4 regions of the Mesorhizobium sp. ORM8.1 genome follow, and region 4 is predicted to be linked to each of the others. Evidence: riboswitches for the same ligand, from Rfam matches in the RefSeq annotation. Region 4 holds a riboswitch; each other region holds the start of a gene.
The links. Region 4 has a riboswitch for cobalamin ahead of ACVDG8_RS32130 (DUF1636 family protein). Riboswitches for the same ligand answer to the same signal wherever they lie in the genome.
Positions count from the first base shown of each region.

Region 1: another riboswitch for cobalamin. It lies ahead of metE (5-methyltetrahydropteroyltriglutamate--homocysteine S-methyltransferase); the one in region 4 lies ahead of ACVDG8_RS32130 (DUF1636 family protein).
Region 2: another riboswitch for cobalamin. It lies ahead of bluB (5,6-dimethylbenzimidazole synthase); the one in region 4 lies ahead of ACVDG8_RS32130 (DUF1636 family protein).
Region 3: another riboswitch for cobalamin. It lies ahead of ACVDG8_RS05085 (hypothetical protein); the one in region 4 lies ahead of ACVDG8_RS32130 (DUF1636 family protein).

Region 1 covers NZ_CM132600.1:2,380,674-2,385,954, reverse strand. Annotated here, with positions in the region: gene metE (5-methyltetrahydropteroyltriglutamate--homocysteine S-methyltransferase) at 1-1,488, opposite strand, end outside; cobalamin riboswitch at 1,605-1,804, opposite strand; gene ACVDG8_RS12235 (adenosine kinase) at 2,188-3,180, opposite strand; partial or broken gene metK (methionine adenosyltransferase) at 3,290-4,466, opposite strand; gene ACVDG8_RS12225 (serine hydroxymethyltransferase) at 4,521-5,281, opposite strand, start outside.
Region 2 covers NZ_CM132600.1:1,806,455-1,811,735, forward strand. Annotated here, with positions in the region: gene ACVDG8_RS09505 (pirin family protein) at 1-171, opposite strand, end outside; gene ACVDG8_RS09510 (DUF2277 domain-containing protein) at 181-447, opposite strand; gene ACVDG8_RS09515 (exodeoxyribonuclease VII small subunit) at 491-742, opposite strand; gene ACVDG8_RS09520 (histone deacetylase family protein) at 746-1,672, opposite strand; cobalamin riboswitch at 1,788-1,965, shown strand; gene bluB (5,6-dimethylbenzimidazole synthase) at 2,092-2,736, shown strand; gene ACVDG8_RS09530 (hypothetical protein) at 2,737-3,720, opposite strand; gene ACVDG8_RS09535 (TetR/AcrR family transcriptional regulator) at 3,853-4,446, opposite strand; gene ACVDG8_RS09540 (MFS transporter) at 4,569-5,281, shown strand, end outside.
Region 3 covers NZ_CM132600.1:979,890-985,170, forward strand. Annotated here, with positions in the region: gene ACVDG8_RS05075 (CbtA family protein) at 1-342, shown strand, start outside; gene ACVDG8_RS05080 (hypothetical protein) at 333-926, shown strand; gene ACVDG8_RS05085 (hypothetical protein) at 1,070-1,369, opposite strand; cobalamin riboswitch at 1,477-1,684, opposite strand; gene ACVDG8_RS05090 (hypothetical protein) at 2,271-2,477, shown strand; gene ACVDG8_RS05095 (cupin domain-containing protein) at 2,489-3,388, opposite strand; gene ACVDG8_RS05100 (SDR family oxidoreductase) at 3,493-4,245, shown strand; gene chrA (chromate efflux transporter) at 4,322-5,281, opposite strand, start outside.
Region 4 covers NZ_CM132600.1:6,444,331-6,449,611, forward strand. Annotated here, with positions in the region: partial or broken gene ACVDG8_RS32120 (cobaltochelatase subunit CobN) at 1-2,545, opposite strand, end outside; gene cobW (cobalamin biosynthesis protein CobW) at 2,568-3,620, opposite strand; gene ACVDG8_RS32130 (DUF1636 family protein) at 3,623-4,051, opposite strand; cobalamin riboswitch at 4,091-4,296, opposite strand; gene ACVDG8_RS32135 (winged helix-turn-helix domain-containing protein) at 4,326-5,281, opposite strand, start outside.

The DNA.
Region 1 (5,281 bases), 3.3 Mb from region 4:
CAACCCGATCTCCTCCTGCCAACGGACCGCCGCCTCCGTCTCCTTCTTCAGGAAGGCCTGGTAGTCGATATAGCTCAGTCGGCCCTTGGCATGTGCGGAGCGCGCCCTGCGCACCTCGGGCGTCTGCGGGAAGGACCCGATGGTCGTCGTGGGGAACGGCGGCAGCCCGAGCGTGTCAGCCTGGACTCTCGAGCGCTTGGCAAATGCGCTCTTTCGTTGCTTCATGGCGCCGTCAATGCTGCTTACGCGCCCGTGGACGAGCGGATCATGGACCTTTCCCGACATTGCGCGCGCAGCGGCCGCCTCTTCAGAAGCCTTCAGCGCGCCCGCTACGGCCTCTCTGCCTTCGGACAAGGCTTGGGCCAGTACGAGCAGCTCTTCGGTCTTCTGGGCGGCGAATGCCAGCCACGAACCGACGTCCACGTCGAGCGCGGTCTCCATCCGAAGGTCGATCGGCACATGAAGCATCGAGCACGAAGGCGCAATCTCGACGCGGTCCAGCGGCCAGCCGGCAACGATCGGCTTGATGCGGTCGAGAATGGCAGTCAGGTTCGCGCGCCAGACATTGCGGCCGTCGATCAAGCCAAGTGAGAGCACCAGATCCTTCGGTGCGAGCCGACCAACCGTATCCAACTGCTCGGGAGCGCGCACGAGGTCGAGATGTAGGCCCGCCAGGCGCAGTGAAAGCGCGGTATCGAGATTGTCTCCCAGCGGCCCGAAATAGGTGGCCAGCATAATTTTCAACTCGGGCGCGGCTTTCGACAGCTGCCCGTAGGTGAATTCGAAGGCAGCTCGTTCGTTCGGGTTAAGGTCGAGCACAAGCGCCGGCTCATCAATCTGCACCCAGTCGGCCCCCGAGAGCTCCAGCCTGCGCAGGAGTTGCTCGTAGACGGGCAGCAGCCGCGGTAGGAGCGCTATGGGATTGAAACCGTGGTCGGGAGACTTCGCCAGGTTGAGGAAGGTGACCGGTCCAAGGATAACCGGGCGTGTATGGATGCCGAGCCCTTTTGCCTCCAGAAAGTGATCGACTGGTTTCGTCGACGAGAGGGCGAATGTTTGATCCTCGCCCAGCTCCGGCACGATGTAGTGGTAGTTCGTGTCGAACCATTTGGTCATTTCCATCGCGGTTACGCGCTGCCCCTGAACCGCACGCTCGTGACTGGCGTGTCCGCAACCCGCGGCATCGCCTTGCGTCCCGCGCGCCATCGCGAAGTAGATGTCGAGCGGGACCTCGCCGCCCGTCCAGCCGTAACGAGCTGGCACGGCGCCGAGCATTGCTGCGGTGTCGAGCACATGGTCATACAGTGAGAAATCGTTCGACGGGATTTTCGACACGCCGCGGTCGTGCTGCTCGCTCCAACTGGCTGCACGGAGCGCCTTTGCCGTCGCCAGAAGGTTGTCAGCAGACGATTTTCCGGACCAGTAGCTTTCAAGCGCGAATTTCAGTTCTCGCCGGCGACCGATACGCGGCACGCCAAGCGTTGCTATGGGAACTTGTTGGGAGACATTCATTCCATACCCCGATGGTTGGGGGCGGGGACAAGGGAGGCGCTAGCAGGCCGGCATCAACGCCGAGCTACCGCGGCCACCAGACACCCCGCCCATGGACGTTGTTCACCGTGGCAGGTCTCCTGGCTCGCGGGTCACAGCCTCTGCCCCGTCTTCCCGGGGCAGTTCGCCCCAGTGACATTGTTGGGTTGGCTCGCCGCTTACAGTTGCGGGGGCAGCGCCGGCATTGCACCGGCTTCCCTCTTAGCTCCGCTACGGCAACGCCTTGCGGAGAACCACGACATGCAGACAATCGCAGCAGGTCGCTCTGCTGTCAATGTCGCATAAAGAAATGTTTATGTGTTTATGTGAAATCGTCGTTTACGGCGTGTTCTCAAGTCGCAGGTCGCGGTAGAGCTGAGCCATTTGCGCCGTGCGCCGGTGGTGCCTCGCTGCTCGGGCAATCTGCCGGTCACACGATCCCGGCTTAAACGAGTTTCGCCAAAACTGGGCGTGCTGGCCAGCATGATCGGCCGGCAGTACCGGCCCGAGGTGCGACAACGTTCCTGAGCCTGCAAAATTGAAATTTGGAGAAAACCGCCATCCTTCACGGACGGGCACGCGACATTTCGATTTAGACGCGCTTGTCTTAACAGCCCTGCAGCAAGTGCGGTGGGCAGCACCTTGTCGAAATGCCGCCTACAACAACCCGGCTTGCTCGGCCTCGCGGCGCAGATTCTGTCTTGGCCTCGGGCCGATCTGCTGGATCACCAGTCCGGCCGCCAGCGAGCCAAGGTCACCGCAGGTCTTGAGGTCGCGACCTTGCGTGTAGCCATGCAGGAAGCCGGCGGCGTAGAGATCGCCGGCGCCGGTCGTGTCGACCAGCTCCTTGATGGCGGTAGCCTGGATGACCACGGTCTCGTCGCCGCGCACGATGACCGAGCCTTTTTCAGACCGCGTGACGGCGGCGATCTTGCAGTCCTTGCAGATCTGCGCCAGCGCCTCGTCGAAGGACGATGTCTGGTAGAGCGACTTGATCTCGTGGCTGTTGGCAAAGACGATGTCGACCGTCCCCGAGCGCATCAGGTCGAGGAATTCGCCCCGGTAGCGGTCGACGCAGAACGAATCCGACAGCGTCATCGACACTTCGCGGCCTGCCGCGTGCGCCAGTTTCGCCGTCTGCCGGATCGCTTCCTTGGCTCGCGGCGGATCCCAGAGATAACCTTCGAAATAGGTGACCCTGGCGCCCGACGCCTTGTCGGCCTCGACGTCCTCCGGGCCGAGCTCGACGCAGGCGCCGAGATAGGTGTTCATCGAGCGCTCGCCGTCGGGTGTGACGAAGATCATCGAGCGGGCCGTCGGCGGCTCGCACTTGAGCGGTTTGGTGTCGAAGGCGACGCCCTGGGCATGGATGTCGTGCGCATAGATCTCGCCCAGCGCATCGTTGGAGACCTTGCCGAAGAAGGCGGCGCGGCCGCCGAAGGAGGCAACGCCGGCCGCCGTGTTGCCGGCGCTGCCGCCGGAGGCCTCGATCGCCGGGCCCATGCGGCTGTAGAGCAGTTCGGCGCGTTGTGTGTGGATGAGGTTCATCGCGCCCTTGATGATGCCGTTGGTCTCGAGGAATGCCTCGTCGCACTGGGCGATGATGTCGACAATGGCATTGCCGATGCAAAGCACGTCATATTTCGACATCAGTGTCTCCGCCAAAAACCCGAGCCGGCTTCTTGCCATGCAGGCCCGGGGTGTTTCTTCCGAGTGTGGAATGGGTCGTCCTATGCCGAAAGCATCCAATACCGACGCATCAAGCAGCTGCCGGTCCTGCCTCACGCGACAGGTCGTCAGCTCTGTCCGTCTTTTCCCAGGTGAACTCCGGCTCTTCGCGGCCGAAATGTCCGTATGTCGCGGTCTTGCGATAAATCGGCCGCAGGAGATCCAGCGTCTTGATGATGCCTTTCGGCCGGAGATCGAAAAGCTCAAGGACCGCGCGTTCGATCTTTTTTTCATCAATCTTTGCGGTTCCGAATGTATTGACGAGGACTGAGACCGGTGCGGCCACACCGATCGCATAAGCAAGCTGAACCTCGCAGACCTCCGCGAGTCCGCTGGCAACGACGTTCTTTGCGACGTACCGCGCCGCATAGGCGGCCGACCGATCAACCTTGGACGGGTCCTTGCCCGAAAAGGCACCACCGCCGTGACGCCCCATGCCGCCGTAGGAATCGACGATGATCTTGCGGCCGGTGAGCCCACAATCGCCGCGCGGCCCACCGACCACGAACCGGCCTGTTGGATTGACCAGGAACCTTATCCCCGTCGTATCCAAGTCGTGGGGCAAGACCGGCCTTATGATCTCCTCAATGACGCCTTCGCGGACCGTGGCTTGTGAGACCTCCTCGTCATGCTGCGTCGACAGGACTATGGTATCAATCGCTACCGGGCGCAAACCCTCATACCGGACGGACACCTGAGATTTAACGTCTGGGCGAAGCCACCCAAGGCGTCCGGCTTGGCGCACCTCCGCCTGTCTTTTTGTCAAATCGTGAGCAAGTTGGATTGGCAAAGGCATTAATGTTTCGGTCTCATTGCACGCGTACCCGAACATGTGTCCCTGATCCCCAGCTCCCTGCTCGAGATCCTGCCCTCGTCCCTCGTCGACGCCCTGGCTGATGTCGGGCGACTGCTCGGTCAAAGCCAAGATCACGGCGCAACGCCGGCCCGTCAAAGCCGACCGCATCGTCGTCATATCCAATGTCCAGAATGATATCGCGGGCAACTTGGCTGTAGTCGATCTGCGCGTGGCTGGTGATCTCGCCAGCCAAAACGACCATCCCTGACTTAACCAAGGCTTCACAAGCAACGCGAGCCTTAGGATCCTCACGAAGGATCGCGTCGAGGACGCCATCTGAGATATTGTCGGCCATCTTGTCGGGATGTCCTGCGCCGACGGATTCGGAAGAGAACACGAATTGTCTGGTCATGGAATGTCCTCGCTTCAAACGTTGGAATTAGATGTGACAGTTGATCCGGCCGTCTTACCTGTCGGAGATGCCAGGCACGTCGAACGCAGCGCAGAAGTCGGCAACGTCTCTGCGCACGCGGGCATGGACGTCCGAATCCTCGGGCCGGCTGCAAACCAGGTCGATGAAAGCGGCAATCTGCACCATTTCCGGCTCGCGCATGCCGACAGACGTCACTGCTGGCGTGCCTAACCGAATGCCGCTGGCAAGCGCGGGATGGCGCCGGTCGCCCGGCACCATGTTGAAATTCGTGATGATACCTGCTTGCGACAAGCGCTCGGCATAGGCTTTCCCGGACAGCGGCCGGTCCCGTAGATCAAGGATCAGCATGTGATTGTCAGTGCCCCCCGTGACGAGTTCATAACCTCGCTCCAGAAGCGCCTGGGCCAGAGCCTTGGCGTTGTTGACGATCTGCTGACCGTACACACGGAAGGACGGATTCCCTGCTTCGTGCAGAGCGACAGCCAGCGCGGCGATCGTATTCATGTGCGGTCCGCCCTGCAGGAGAGGGAACACGGCACGGTCTATGCGTTTGGCCAGATTGTGTTTGCTCTTGGAATGATAGAGCGCCTGATAGCGGTCTTCGTTCCTTGACAAGATGAAGCCACCCCGGGGGCCGCGGATCGATTTGTGGGAGGTGCTGGTGACCACATCGCAATGGCCAACGGGATTCGGATGCACTCCTGCGACAACGAGGCCGCTGATGTGGGCAATGTCGGCCACCAGGTAGGCGTTCACCTCCGAAGCAATTTCGGCCATTGCCGCGTAGTCAAAGA
Region 2 (5,281 bases), 2.8 Mb from region 4:
CATGCGATCGAAGAAGATGAACGGCCCGACCAGACGACGCTTGGCTGTCGGCAGCGCGCGGCGCACCTCGAAGCCGCCAATGTCCTTGGCGTTGGGGATGACCATCAACTCGATCTGATCGCAGGCGAAGGCATCGCCGGGCTCAGGATCGTTTCCCGGAAAGAAGCTCATATCGACCCCTCAGGCGAAGCGCAGCGCCGACCTGGCTTTCGCCTTGGCCGCCTCTTCCTCGCGGTTGCGTGGTTCCTGGTTGGTCTCGAGCGAATCGAGCAGTTCGCGCGCAACGGCCGCGATCGCCTCGACGGCATGATGGAACGCGTGCTCGTTGCGCTTGGAGGGTTTCGTCGAACCGCTCAGCTTGCGCACGAACTGAAGTGCCGCGTCATGCACTTCGTCATTGGTCGCCGGCGGTTCGAAATTGGCCAGGGTCTTGATGTTGCGGCACATAGCTTGAACTCCTTACCTACTTTCTTTGCCCCACCGTTTTCAATTACTCTGCGTCGAGCGGCTCTGTTCCCACCGGCTTGCCGTCGCGCGACAGCCTGATCTTCTCGACCTTGTCCTCGGCGGCCTTCAGCAACCGGTCGCAATGGGCCTTCAGCGCCTCGCCGCGCTCATAGATCTTGATCGACTGGTCGAGCGGGACGTCGCCACGCTCCAGATCATCGACGATCTTCTCCAGCGCGTCGAGCGCCTGTTCGAAGCTCATCGCCTTGACGTCCTCATTGCCTTCGACAGCCATACTTTATCCCTTCATCAGCCGCCCGACATGGGCGGCGACTGAAAATGCCAGTCCTTGCAGATCGTAGCCGCCTTCCAGCAAGCTGACGAGCCGGTTGCCGCTGTGGCGGCCGGCGCGTTCCATCAACTGGCCGGTCGCCCAGTCGAAATCGTCCTCGGTCAGGTTGATCTCGGCCAGCGGGTCGCGATGGTGCGCATCGAAACCGGCGGAAATGATGATCAGATCCGGCGCAAAGGCGTCGATCGAGGGCAATACGCGCGACAGGAAAGCGTCGCGGAACAAATCGCTGCCGGTCTGCGGCGCCAGCGGCGCGTTGACGATGTTGCCGGCGCCGGTCTCGCTCCTGGCGCCGGTGCCCGGATAAAGCGGCATCTGATGCGTCGAGCAATAGAGCACCGACGGATCGTCCCAGAAGATGTCCTGCGTGCCGTTGCCGTGATGGACATCCCAGTCGATGATGGCGACGCGCTCGGCCTGGTGTTTCTTCTGTGCATAGCGTGCCGCAATGGCCGCCGTGTTGAACAGGCAAAAGCCCATTGCCGTGGCCTTTTCGGCATGGTGGCCGGGCGGACGGGCGGCAACGAAGACGTTTGCCGCGCGGCCCTCGAAGACATCGTCGACAGCCGCGTTGGCGGCGCCGATCGCCGTCACCACCGCCTGCCAGCTCTTCGGGCTGGCGCTGGTGTCGGCGTCGATCGAGGCGATGCCGCTCTCGGGGATCGCCGCGCGCACGCGCTCAACGAAATCCTCGGGATGGGCGTAGAGGATCGTCGCCTCGTCGCCTTCCGGCGCCTTGACGCGGTCGAGCGCCGAAAACGCCTCATCGTCCAGCACACGCTCGATGGCACGCAGACGGTCGGGACGCTCGGGGTGGCCGGGCGGCGTGATGTGTTCGAGAAAGATCGGATGGGTGTAGAGACGTGTGGCCATGGCCCCTAATCTAGGGACCTATGGCCGCGATGGCCATGTTTGAATGCCGAATGGCTGGGGACAATCGCGCCTTGCCGTGTCGCTGACGGCATTGGCGGGAGCCAAGCTTCGCGATAAGGTCGCATCGCTGCCTGGTGCCCGCGACGCGGGAGAATCGGGAACACGGTTTTATTCCGTGGCGTGCCCAACGCTGTGAGGGGGACCGCGCCGGCAAACGCCACTGTCGTTGACGGGAAGGCGCCGGACGCGGGTCGATCCCGAGCCAGAAGACCGGCCTGGCAGACATGGTCACCCGCTTGGTCAGGCGGGGGCTGCTTATCGCAGGGGAAAAGCGATGCAAGCACAGACGCCCGCCATCGGCGGCGATGACTTTGACCAATTGGCGCGCGACGCGGTCTACCGGGCGATGTTCACCCGGCGTGACGTGCGCAGCCATTTCGACCGACAACCTCGACGATGGCGTGCTGGCGCGGCTCATCACCGCCGCCCATCATGCGCCGTCGGTCGGCTATATGCAGCCGTGGAATTTCATCGTCATCCGCGATGCGACAAGACGGCGGCAGGTGCGCGACCTGTTTTTGGCCGCGCGCGAACAGGAACTGCCGGCCATCGAGGCCGAACGGCAGGCACTCTACCGGAAGCTGAAGCTCGAAGGCATTTGCGAGAGCGCGCTCAATCTGTGCATCACCTGCGACCGGCAGCGATCGAAGGACTCGCCGCTTGGGCGCTGGCACAATCCGGAGATGGACCTCTACAGCACCGTCTGCGCCGTGCAGAATTTCTGGCTGGCGGCTCGAGCGGAGGGTGTCGGGGTCGGCTGGGTCAGCATCATCGAAACGGAGGCGTTGAAGCGGCTTTTGTCGATCCCCGAACACGTCACGCCGATCGCTTATCTGTGCGTCGGCCGCGTCTCGGAATTCGCGCCGAAGCCGGATCTCGAAACGCATGGCTGGGGCAAGCGCCTGGCCTTGCCGGAACTGGTGATGAGCGAGACATTTCGCGGCGCCGGCGAGGCGTCGCTGAAATCGGCGATTGCAGGGCTTGGCAGCCCTTCAAAGAGCTGATCAAGCCGCCCGGGGCGTATCCCAGCGCGAGCCGCCGCCGAAGGCGCCGAGCGCCCTGTCGCGCAATTCCTTGAATTTCGAGGATGCCTCGGCCAGGTGGCGATCCCATTCCGGATTGGGGGTCTGGCCTTCGATGGCGTCGAAATAGACCTGCATCAGCGAAGCGATGGCAAACGGCTCGATGAAGGCCGCCTTGAAGGCCCAGGCAAAGACGATGGCCAGCACGAAGGCCCAGCCGGCCAGCTGTCCGGGCATGACCCAGAGGATCGCGGCGGCAGGCGCCAGCATCAACAGGAAGATGACGAAGGACACGCCCCACATGATCACCGCCAGCCAGACGGCGTTCTTGACCATGTGCTTGCCGTTCTGCGCGTAAAGCACGACGCCTTGCCGCGCTGTCTCGAAGGGCGAGTTCGAATTGATGCGGATGTTGTAGCCGAGGATGATCTCGTCGACATAGGTCAGCGACAGACGGATGATGGTGTTGACGAAGCTGACCAGGCCGCTGAGGCCCGGAATGGGCAGGAAGGCGGCGATGCCGCCGATCAGGCCGGTGATGGCGCGGATGGCGCCCTTGACCAGCTGGTCGACGACGAAAAGGATGTTGGCCTCGGCGAAACGCTGGGTGACCACTTCCTTGGCATAGGCGATCTGGCTCTGGCCGTCGGGAACGTCGTGGCCGTCGATCAGGTGGACCATGACGGCGATGTGGCCGGCCTTGAGCACATAAAGGATGTATTCGCGGATCCAGTAGACGGCGATCGAGACGATGCCGAAGCCGACAACGCCGCCCCACAGCGCAAACGACGCCGGGCCGTCGGGATCGGTGGAGATGTGGCCGACGCCGTAGCCGACGCTGGCGCCCGTGCCGGTCGCCATGATGTAGGCAATCGTGATGCCGAAATAGACGATCATGCGAAAGACGATGAACGGCCATGTCCGCATCATGATGGACACCGACTTGCCGATGCTGAAGTCCCACATGGCCCCGACTCTCCGCCTTAGAAGTGGCTGAAGACCATGCGCCCGCGCCTGGGAAAGTCAATTGCGCGACAGGTTTGCATCGCGCAAAACTGGTGCACAAGCCCGGCTCGTATCGTTATTCTGGTGCTATTGTCAGGTCTTCTTGAGTAAGCCTTCAAGCAATTGCTTAAATGCCGTTATCGCTTTCCTTGACGTCGCTTCCGGATCCTTTGAATTGGCGATGCGCTGGGCGGCCTGGCTGCTGGCGCCATTGATCAGCCGCGCGGCGGTCTCGGGATCGACACCGGAAACGACCACGCCCTTTTCCTGCAGCGTGGTGAGATGATCGGTCATCGAGGCGATGCAGGCATTGGCGTTCGGCCACTGCGCCGGATCGCCGAGCACCGCCGGGCCGTCGCGGAACATGATGCGCTGGATTTCCGGCTCCAGCGCCATTTCGATATAGGTCGTGCATTCGTCGACGAAGCGCTGCCAGCGGGTCGGCGCGCGCGCGGCCACCTCGTTGACCCGCACAGCCATTTCGCCGTCAATCTCGGCGATCACCGCCTGCAGCAGCCCCTTCTTGTCGCCGAAATGATGATAAAGTGCGCCGCGCGTGAGGCCGGCCGAGGCCGTGAAATCGTCCATCGAGGCCTCCGCGTAGCCGATCGTGCCGAAGGCATGGCGGGCGGCCGCGATCAACTTGGCGCGTGTCTCGGCGATCATCTCCTTGCGCGGTCTGTGCATCGGCGTCTGGCCCTACTCACATACGTTGCGTATGCCAATTGACATACACGGCGTATGAACTATCTGACATTCATACGCAGCGTATGTAGTTGCGGTATGTCACCTTGTCGAGGAGCAGGATCATGCGAAACCCTTATGCGGATATCTTTCGGGCTCCCGGCACGAAAGGCTTTGCCGCGGCGGCCTTTGTCGCGCGGCTGCCCATCGCCATGGCGCCGATCGGCATCGTTGCGATGCTGTCGCAGACGCGCGGCGAATACTGGCTGGCGGGCGCCGTCTCGGCGACATTCGCCTTGGCCAACGCATTCGTTTCGCCGCAGACGTCGAGGCTGGTCGACCGCCTTGGCCAGAGCCGGGTCGCGGTTCCCACCACTCTGATTACCTTTGTCGCCTTTGCGGTCTTGATCGTCGCGGCCAATCAGGATTGGCCGGTATGGACGCTGTTCGCATCGGCGCTGGCGGCGGCCGCCATGCCCAGCATGCCGGCCATGGTGCGCGCGCGCTGGACCGAGACGTTTCGCGGGCGTCCGCAGATGAACACTGCCTTCGCCTTCGAATCGGCCGCGGACGAACTGGTCTATATCGTCGGCGCGTCGCTGTCGGTGGGGCTTAGCGCTGCGCTGTTTCCGGAAGCCGGGGTCCTGGCGAGCACGCTGTTTCTGGCCGTTGGCTGGGCCACTTTCCTGCTGCAGCGCTCGACCGAACCGCCGGTCCGGCCGGTTGGTCATGACTCAGGCGGCTCGGCGATCCGTCTGCGGCCGGTGCAGATCATCACCTTGGCCATTATCTTCGTCGGCGCGACCTTCGCCACGACCGAAGTCAGTACGGTGGCGCT
Region 3 (5,281 bases), 1.9 Mb from region 4:
GCGGCGGTCGGCCTGGCGCAGCGGCTGTGGAGCAGGCTCGGCGGCTGGAACGCCTCGATCGTCGCGGCGCTCGCCTTCCTCGTCGTCTTCGCACTGGTCAAGGCAGCCCTTCCCGACATCAACGAAGTGCCGGAGAACTTCTCGGCGGTCGTGCTGTGGCAGTTCCGCGTCGCTTCGCTCGGCATCCAGCTCATTCTGTGGGCCGTGGTCGGACTAGCCTTCGGGGCGGTTGCCGAGCGTCAGCTCGGCCGGCAAGCGAAGCGGCGCCGCCCGCCGCTACGCCTGATATCGCAATGTATCGGCCGCCATGGTTTCGCGCCCTGGCGGCCGTTTTGTTTTTGACGATCGTGTCCGGCCCTCTGGCCATCGCGCCAGCGCAAGCCCATAGCGGCTCCTCGGCACCCCCTCCTCCCGGCATCCAGATCCCCAGCCTGACCCATGGCCAGATGGCCGTGATCGCGCGTTATCGCAGCGATATCCTCGCGCTTGCCCAGCGCCAGACCGTGACCGACCCGACCTTCCGGCGGCTCTACAATCACGGCAATTTGCAATTCACCTATTGCCTGTGGGGCCTGATGCCGGGCAGCCTTGCCGACGAGCAAAGCCCGTTCAACGAGTGCAGCCACGCCTATCTCGCCACCGCCAAGGCGTTGCTCACCTACATGGCGACGATGCCCGCCGCCGCGCACGACGCCAAGGCGCTGATTTCCGACATCGACGCCGACATGGTGCGCGGCGGCGCCTCCTGGATCCTGTGCCAGTTCAGCGGCGAAAGCTTCAGCACCGGCGGGGTGGTCGAGCCGCGCTGGCGCGACATGGTCTTCCACATGCCGAGCCTTGCGGCGCTCGTCGCCGTGGTCGCAGCGCTCATCGCCGCCGGGTGGTCGATCTTCGGTTCGCCCTTCTCGCGCACACGCCCAATCTAGCGACAGCCCGCCTGCTCAGGGCCGGCTGATCTCGTCCAGATACCAGCCGATGTAACGCAGCTCTTGTGCTCCATCGGATGGAGGTGACGCCGCCATCATAATCGGCGAAGCGGCCCATCAACGGCGCCACCGCGTCGGGAATTTCAGAGCTTGCGGACGCGCATTGGCCAGGCGCTAGTGCCAGCGACGGCGGCCAGCAAGGTGCGCAGCCGCTGCAGGTCGGGATGCAGAGAGCCGCAGTGGTCGATCAGCGCGATCTTCTTCAGCGCCGCCGCTTCCAGATCGGCGTCATGCGGCACCGACAGCAGCCAGTCGGCGAAGACTTCTTCCGGCGGCGGCAGCGGCGAGACGGCGCGCATCGTCGTCGCGTTGGCCCGGCGCATCCTGCGAGGACGTTCCGGCCTGCCCGGCGCAAGCCCGGGTATTTTGCTGTGCGAATCCATGTTCGTCCTTCTTTGCAAGGACTGAACCTAGTGGTGATGGAGGAAAGTCACGGGCGGCGCTAAGGCCGATCCGTATCTGCCTCTTGACCGCCCACCGCGATCAGTCGAGTTCAACGATGTTCGAGGCTGGTTTCCGGGCTTCGAAGCTGTCCCTTGCGGGACCTGTTCCGACACCTTCCAGGCTTGTCACCAGTGGCTTTTCGTCGGAACGCAAGCTTCGCTACCGTTGCGGGGGCAGCGCCGGAATCTCACCGGCTTCCCAATTATCCCTCAGACCGACTCAGACCGAAGGGCACCTTGAACGCCGCGATCTAACCATCCGCCCACGGCAGGCGTCCACACGAAAGCGACGCTGGCAAAGCGCAAGGACGACAATCGGCCCAGCGACGATCCGTGCCAGCCCATGCGCTGCCTAGCGGACTGCCACCGGCTGGCGTAAGGATCGGGAAATCGCCCGGCCTCCGGATTCGCAACGGCCAACATGCTCCTCCCCGAAGCCCTCACCGTCACCGCCGCCTGCTGCAGCGCGCTGAGCTCCATGTTCCTCAGCGAGCTCAAGGGCCGCGTTCCCCCCCTGGGCATGCCGATGGCAAGCACGATGCCGCAAAGCACCAGGAGAACGCCCAGCGCCTGCCAGAGATTGATCGTTTCGCCGGCAATGTCGGCATCATCTCGACGCTGTCCTCGGTGACGCCGATCATCATCCTGCCGCTGGTGTGGCTGCGCAGCGGGCAAAGGCCGACGAACGCCGCCTGGGCCGGCGCGCTTCTGGCAATCGTCGGCACGGCGCTGATCAGCTTGAGATAAGATTGCGACCACTCGACTCGCGGCGGCGGTTTGGCTAAGCAGCATTGGTTCAAACAAGGCATGGCGCTGTTGCCGCGCGCAATCCATGATAACCGTGAAGAAGATGTTTCGGGACGAAGACCTGTACTTCGTCTTCGTCGACAATGAATGTCCCGCGTTTTTCTACCTCCTCAAATCGACCGGCGACAAGCAGGTCTGGGCCGTGAGTGGCCAACACAAGCCGCTCGCCGCCAATGTTGACGACTTCGCCAGCTATGATGACGCCTTGCGATTCATCATGGCCCATATCCCGGTACAGTAAGTAGCAGGCCTCTAATGCGCCGCCCTGGCATAGCGCCCGGGCGGCTGGCCGACATGGCGGCTGAAAGCGGTGCTGAAGGTGCTGGCCGAGCCATAGCCGACACGCTCGGCGACTTCGGCGATGTCGGCCTTCTGGCGGCGCAGCATGTCCTTGGCCAGCGCCATGCGCCAGGCCAAGAGATACTCCATCGGCGGCATGCCGACGCTGCGCAGGAAACGGTCGAAGAAGGCGGAGCGGGATAGTGCCGCCTCCTTCGCCAGTTCGACGATCGTCCAGGGCCGCGCCGGATCGGCATGCATCTGGCGGATCGCCTCCGCTAGCCGTACGTCGCCGAGGCCGCGCAGCAGGCCGGTGGGCGCGTCCGGCGTCTGCGTCTGGCGCAGCGATTCGACCAGCAGGATCTCGATCAGTCGGGTCAGCACCAGATCGCGCCCCGAATGCCGTCCGGCCGCTTCCTCGATCAAAAGCCTGACCAGCACCGACAGCCGCTCGACGCCACGGACATGGATCTGTCCAGGCAGCAGCGAGACCAGCAGGCCGGCATCCTCGCTGTCGAAGAGGAAATAGCCGCCCAGCATGCGCAAATCGGGCGGGCCGTCCTGCCGACCGTGCCGCACCTCGCCCTCGGTCGTCGCGGCAAGGTCGGAGTCGACGAAGGTCGGGACGACAGGTTCGAAGCCCGTCATGGTGAAGCCCGGCGTGGTCGGCAGCAGGACGAAATCTCCGGCTTCCAGCGTCAAGGGCGGTTGCCCGTCCATCGCAAGGCGGCAGGCTCCCTCGACGACGATGGCAAAGCTCGGATGGCCGAAATCGGCATAGCGCACGCCCCAGCGTCCCGCGCCGCTGATGCCCTTGGTGAAAACCGCGCGGGGCCTCAGCAAGCCAATGACTTCTGACAGAGGGTCAACCATTTCAGGACTTTCGAAAACAAAATATGGACTGTCAATTATAGATAGTCCTGCCTCCTGAGCGTACCTTGGTGCGATAAACCACCGAACAACAAGGAAACCATCCCATGCAAACCATCCTGATCACAGGCGCCTCCTCGGGCTATGGCCTGGAGACCGCCCGCCATTTCCTCGCCAAGGGCTGGAATGTCATCGCCACCATGCGCACGCCGCGCGAAGACATCCTGCCGCGCTCATCGTCGCTGCGCATCCTGCCGCTCGACGTGACCGACGAGAACAGCATTGCGGCGGCAATCGCGGCCGCTGGGCCGATCGACGCGCTGGTCAACAATGCCGGCGTCGGTATCGCCGGCGCCTTCGAGGCGACGTTGATGGCACATATCCGCAAGGTCTTCGAGACCAACACGTTTGGCGTCATGGCGATGTGCCAAGCTGTGATCCCGCAGATGCGCGAGCGCCGCTCCGGCGTCATCGTCAACGTGACGTCGAGCGCCACCTTCGCGCCCTTCCCGCTGGCGGCGCCCTACACCGCGAGCAAGCAGGCGATCGAAGGTTTTACCGGCTCGCTGGCGCTGGAACTCGCTCCCTTTGGCGTGCGCGCCAAACTGGTCGAGCCTGGCTACGGCCCGACGACGAGGTTCTCGCAAAACACCGAAGTCCGCGTCCAGGACCTGATCCCGCAGGCCTATGCCGATTTCGCCAAGTCGATCTTCGGCGACCTCGACAAGCCGGCCATGGCTGTGCAGCTGACCACCAGGGAAATCGACGTCGCCGAAGGCGTGTGGCACGCCGTCAACGACACCACCGGCACGCTGCGCTTTCCGGCAGGCGCCGATGCGGTAGCGCTGGCGGCGGCTTAGGATTTATCATCGCCGTGGACAACAGCCGAGCCACCAGCGCCAATGCCGATATTGGAGGCTCGGGGCGTTTCCCGACCTATGCGTGGATAGCCATGAGCACCAATCCGGCCAGCGCCGACCCGGCCAAGGTCGGCAACATGCCGATTTTCAATCTGAAAACGGCGATCATTGCGGCTGCGGACAATAGTGCGGCCCGCCAGTCGAGCGAGGACAATACCGGTACGTTCATTCCCCAACCGATGTTGCGCACCTCATGAAAGATCACGTGGAGCGCAAACCATAGTGCCAGATTCAGCACAACGCCGACGACCGCCGCCGTGATGGCCGTGAGGGCGGCCGACAGAGCCTTGTTCCCACGCAGGGCTTCGATGTAGGGGGCACCGAGGAATATCCAGAAAAAGCACGGCGTGAACGTCACCCATAGGGTCAGCAGGGCGCCCAGTGTGCCGGCCAGCAGCGGATCAAGCACGCCATGTGCGCGAAAGGCGGCGATGAAGCCGACGAATTGCAGCACCAGGATCAATGGTCCCGGCGTGGTTTCGGCGAGGCCGAGCCCATCGACCATCTCGCCGGGAGCCAGCCAGGCGAAAGATTGCACAGCCGCTTGCGCGACATAGGCGAGAACGGCATAGGCGCCGCCAAAGGTGACGACCGCCATCAGACTGAAAAAGCCGCCGATATGCGTCCAGACACTCGTCGAGCCTGTAGCCAGCCCTATCAGCAGCACCGGGCCGAGCCAGATCGGCAGCCACAGAGCGATCGTGCGCGGCGCGTGCCATTTTTTCGGTCTTGTATGGGCCAGCTCGCCACGCTCGAACATCAGGTCGACCGTGCCTTTGAAATCGGCAGCGCTGCCCTTGCGGTGACCGGCGCCGGAAAACAGCGCCGGCGCCACGCGGTTGCCCACCCAGCCCGCAATGCCGGCGACGAGCACAATCAGGGGAAACGGCACGTTGAGAACGTAGATGGCCAGGAAAGCGATGGCGGCGATCGCCACCATCGCCTGATTTTTGAGAGCCCGCCGGCCGATGCGGAT
Region 4 (5,281 bases):
GAGGTCATAGGCTGTCGGCGTCGGCATGGTGCGCGGGTCGGAGGTGAAGAGGTTGCGGCCGGTGGGCAGCACGTCGGAGCGCCCACGCGCCGGCGCTCCGGCCGGACCGGCCTTGATGTGGCGACCGTCGAGCGCGGCCAGCAGCATTGTTTTCTCGTTGTCGGCACTTTGCCGGCGCAGCGGATCGGCCTCATCGTCCGGCGCGCGGCCATAGACATGCAGCCCGTCCTTGACGGCGAAATCCTTGAGGTCGCAGAGCCAGGCGTCGATGCGGCGCAGCGCCTCGTCGGGCGCGTCGGTTCGGGCAACGCCGGCTTCACTGGCCAGCCCCGACTGCCGCGCCGTCTCGACGATCAGCTTGGCCAGGCGGTCGCGGCGGCGCCGGTCGAGCCCGTCGGCCTGGGCGTATTCGTCGACCAGCCGCTCCAGCGTCTGCTGGGTCTCGTCAAGGCCGGCGCCGGTCAGCGGTGGCGGCAGATGGCCAAGCGTAACGGCGGCAATGCGCCGCTTGGCTTGTGCGGCTTCGCCGGGGTTGGAGACGATGAAGGGATAGATGACCGGCAGCGAGCCGGTGACGATTTCTGGGAAGCAAGCGCCGGAGAGGGCGACGGTCTTACCCGGCAGCCATTCCAGCGTGCCATGGGCGCCGACATGGATGATGGCATGAACGCCAAGCGATTTCTGCAGCCAGAGGCCGAAGGCGATCAGGTCGTGACGCGGGGGAGGGTCGGGTCGTGGTAGTCGGCGCGGCGGTCGGCCGAACGGCCGCGATCGGGGGCAAGCGCGACGGTGACGTTGCCGAAGGCGGCGGCGCGGAAGGGGAAGTGTTTTTCGCCTGTTGGTGGGGAAGGGTGGCGCGAGGCGCCCCCTCCTGTCCTGCCGGACATCTCCCCCTCTTGGGGGGAGATTGCGCTCTCATCTCCGCTTTCGCCAATCTCCAACGTTGCAAAGGTGGGCGAAACGCCGAAGCTGCTAATCTCCCCCTAGAGGGGAGATGTCCGGCAGGACAGAGGGGGGCGCCTCGCGCAAACTTTTCTCTTCTGCATTCCCCCATGCGGCCTCGACGGCAGCCATCGCCTCAACCGGCAGGGCCTTGGAGAAATCGAGATACTCCTCCAGCCCCAACCCGTCGCTACTCCGCTCCAACGCATCCAACAACTTCCGCGGCGATTGCGGAATCCCATCGACCGCATAGCCCTGTTGCTTCAGGTCATGCAGCATCGCCAGCACGCTGGACGGCACATCGAGGCCAACGGCATAACCGGTCCTCCCGGGTGCGCTCGGATAATCGGGGATCAGGATCGCCAGCTTGCGCTTTGCCCGCTCCGTCTTTTGCAGTCGGATGAACGCCGCGATGCGCCTGGCGACCTGCGCCACGCGATCGGCTTCCGGGCGGTTGGCGAAGGCGCGGAAGGCCAGCGCCGGATCGGTCTCGATCTCGCCCTTGAAGGAGATCGCACCGGCGAGGATGCGGCCGTCGAGCTCGGGCAGCACGACATGCATGGCAAGATCGGCCGGCGCCAGGCCGCGCTGGTTCTTCTCCCACACCTCGCGCTTTGTCGTGGCAACGATGACCTGGAACACCGGCACGCCGGCGCGGTCGAACAGGGTTTCGACGCCGGGCTCCGCGCCGGAGGCAAAGGCGGTCGCGGTGATGATCGCGGCCGGGCTCAGGGATGCGATGGCGTCCTCGACGAAGGCAAGCGACGTCGGGTCTTTCAGGCTGGAGACGAAGATCGGGACTGGGGCCAGGCCTTGAGAGCGCAAGGTGTCAACGAGAGCGTCGATCGGCGCGACGTCCGCGGCGAGCAGCATCGAGCGATAGAAGAGGATGGGGATGACCTTTCCCTCCCCTCGAGGGGAGGGTGGCCCGCAGGGCCGGGTGGGGTCGGAGCGACCGGGCTCGGCGCTTCTTTAAGCAGGCGCGCCTCGGAGAGGACCCCACTCTCGGCCTGCGGCCGGACCCTCCCCTCAAGGGGAGGGGGACGACACCGCAGCCCGGCTCGTAGTAGCCAGCTTTCGGTACGTTCACCGGCTCGGCCACCGCCGCATCCGATCCGGCCAGCCACGTCAGCCGCTGCATCAACGCGGTCATATTGGCCGGGCCGCCTTCGCGGAAATAGCCGAGCAGGGCGTCCAGCTCGGCGCGCGGCAGCGTCGAGGCCTCGATAAGCCTTTGGTCCTCATCGTGGCTTTCACCGGGCAGCAGCGCCAGCTTGATGCCGCGTTCGCGCGCCACCGCCGCGAGCTGGTCGCAGCCGTAGCGCCACCAGTCGTAGCCGCCGAGGATGCGGACAAGGATGACCTTGGCATGGCGGGCGACGCTGTCGATCCAGAGGTCCACCGACATTGGATGGCGCAGATCACGTAGCGCGGCGAGCCGCATCGAGGGCAGGCGGGCGGCATCGGCTTTCCATGCCACCGCCAGGCCGGCAAGGTCGCTGTCGGTGAAGGACAGCGCCACCACATCCGCCGGCGTCTGCCGCAGATCGACCGGCTCGGCGAGATCGTCGAGCGAGGTGGAACTGGTGGTCAGAATATGCATTTCGCCCCTAGGTCGGTTGGCGTCAGCCGGCGAGTATAGCCTCGATCGCCGGGCGGTTCAGCCCCTTGAGGCCGATGACGACGAGACGCGAACGCCGATCGTCCTCGGCCGTCCAGGCGCGGTCATAGTAGTGGTTGACGCGCGGGCCGACGGCCTGCAGCAGAAGCCGCATCGGCTTGCCGCCGACTTCGACGAAACCCTTCACGCGCAGCACGTTTTCCTTTTCGGCGGCGGTGGCGACGCGCTTTGCCAGCTCGTCCGGATTGGCGATCGAGGGAATGTCGACAATGAACGTGTCGAAGTCGTCATGCTCGTGGTCGAAGGCGCCGTCGTGATGGGACTTGCGGTTCTCGATGTCGTCCTCGACGGCGAGGCCGAGGCCGAGCAGCACCGAGGGATCGACCTTGCCATGCGAGGTCGGCACGATTTTGACCGCGCGGGCCGAGTGTTCGCCGATGATGGCGTTGGCGCGGGCCGAGCCGGCGGCGTCCATCAGGTCGTTCTTCGACAGGATGATCAGGTCGGCACAGGCGATCTGGTCCTCGAACACTTCCTCGACCGGGTCGTCGTGGTCGAGGCTGTCATCCTGGGCGCGCTGCGCCTGCAAAGCGTCCATGTCGTTGGCGATGCGGCCTTCGGCGAGCGCCGGGCCGTCGACCACGGCAATGACGCCGTCCACGGTCACCCGGCTCTTCACCGTCGGCCATTGGAAAGCCTGGACCAGCGGCTTTGGCAGAGCGAGGCCCGAAGTCTCGATCAGGATGTGGTCGACCTTCGGCGTCAGCGCAAGAATCTGGTCGAGCGCCGGCACGAAATCATCGGCGACGGTGCAGCAGATGCAGCCATTGGCCAGTTCGACGATGTTTTCCTCCGGGCAGGTGTCGATGCCGCAGCCTTTCAGGATTTCGCCGTCGATGCCGATGTCGCCGAACTCGTTGACGATGATGGCGATGCGCTTGCCGCCGGCATTCTCCAGCAGGTGGCGGACCAGCGTCGTCTTGCCGGCGCCGAGGAAGCCTGTGACGACGGTGCAGGGAACACGGGAGAGGTTGCCGGCCGTATTTGGAGCGCTCATGGTCAGTCCTTCAGCATGTCGAGGGGAGGGATGCGGGCAACGAGGCCGCGCTTGAGGCAATCGGGGCGGCCGCGCCACGGGATGAGACCGTCGGCCGACGTGGCGAAGAGCTTTGCGCCGGCAACGAGGTCGGCGCCACTGGTCGTGGTCAGGTCGCCGAAAACATAACTCCAGCAGCCGTCGCGCAGGATCGCGGCGCTCAGCCGGCGCTTGCAATTGCCGAGGCATTCGACGGTGCGGACGCGGATCTTGTCATCGCAGGCGGCGCGGCGGGTGTCCTCGGCAAGCAACTCGCCGGCGCGCGGGTGGCCATCGGAGCCGGCCTCATCGCGGCAGGAAGCGCAGACGATGACGGTCACGCCGGCCAAAGCGTCGCCGTCGTCGGACGAATTGTCCGCTGTGCCAGCCGAAAAACTGCCGTTGTGGTCCAAAAAGCCGGGCTCCTTACCCGGAAACCCGCCGGGCGATCGGATTCTTTCTCTCAGACGGCAGGTCTCCTGGCTCGCGAGTCGTCGCCTTGAGTAGCCGCCTTCCCGGGAACATCCCAGTGGTTTTCGGCTTTGGCTCGTCGCTTACAGTTGCGGGACAGCCGCGGATTTGGGTTTTTCTCGCCCGCACCGCATTCCCTCTTGGCCCTTGCCGTTGCGGGCAGGGGACCGTCTGAAGCGGATTTAGGCTTTTGGAGGCAGCGGTGTCAACGCGTGGCTACGACACTGCGATGTCGGCCAGCGCCGGTCCCAAATCGCCGGCCGGCGTCACCTCGATGCTTTCCAGGCCGAGCCAGGCCTGCATCTGCTTCAATTCCTCGAAGAGCTGAGCGGCTGTCTCCGGCGGCGCGTCGGGCTCGGCATAGGCGGCATGGACGCGCAGCACGCCTGCCGGACGGTCGGCGCGGAGGTCGACGCGGGCGACGATCCGGTCGCCGAGCAGGAAGGGCAACACGTAATAGCCGTATTGGCGCTTTTCGGCCGGCGTGTAGATTTCGATGCGGTAGCGGAAATTGAAGAGTTTTTCGGTGCGCGTGCGTTCGAAGACAACCGGGTCGAACGGCGCGAGCAAGGCACGCGCCTCGATCCGGCGGGGAAAACGGGCATCCTTGTGCAGATAGGCGGTCCTGTCCCAGCCTTCGACGCTCACCGGCAGCAACTCGCCCATTTCGACCAGTTCCTCGATGCGGTCCTTGGTGTCGCCGGGCGCCAGACGGAAATAGTCGCGCAAGTTGCCATAGGTGGCGATGCCGTGGGCGCGGGCGGAAATGCGCAGCAATTCGCGATGCGCGTCCTCGACGGAAGGGACAGGCAGGTCGAGCACGGCCTGCGGCAGCACACGCTCCGGCAGATCGTAGTAGCGCTCGAAGCCGCGCCGGTAGGCGGTGGTGATGCGACCGACCCAGAACAGCCATTCGAAGGCGTGCTTGGCCTCGCTCCAGCCCCACCAGCCGCCATTGCCTTTGTGGCCTTCTATGTCGGAGGCGGCGATCGGGCCGCGTTCGGCGACTTGCCCATAGATCTCGTCGATCAACTCTTTGCGTTCACGCCCCCATTTGGCGAGGCCGAGATACATTTCGTCGCCTTGCTCGGCGCGCTGCATGCGCCAGCGCATCAGCGGCCAGGTCTCGACCGGCAGGAAGGAGGCTTCATGCGCCCAGTATTCGAACACGG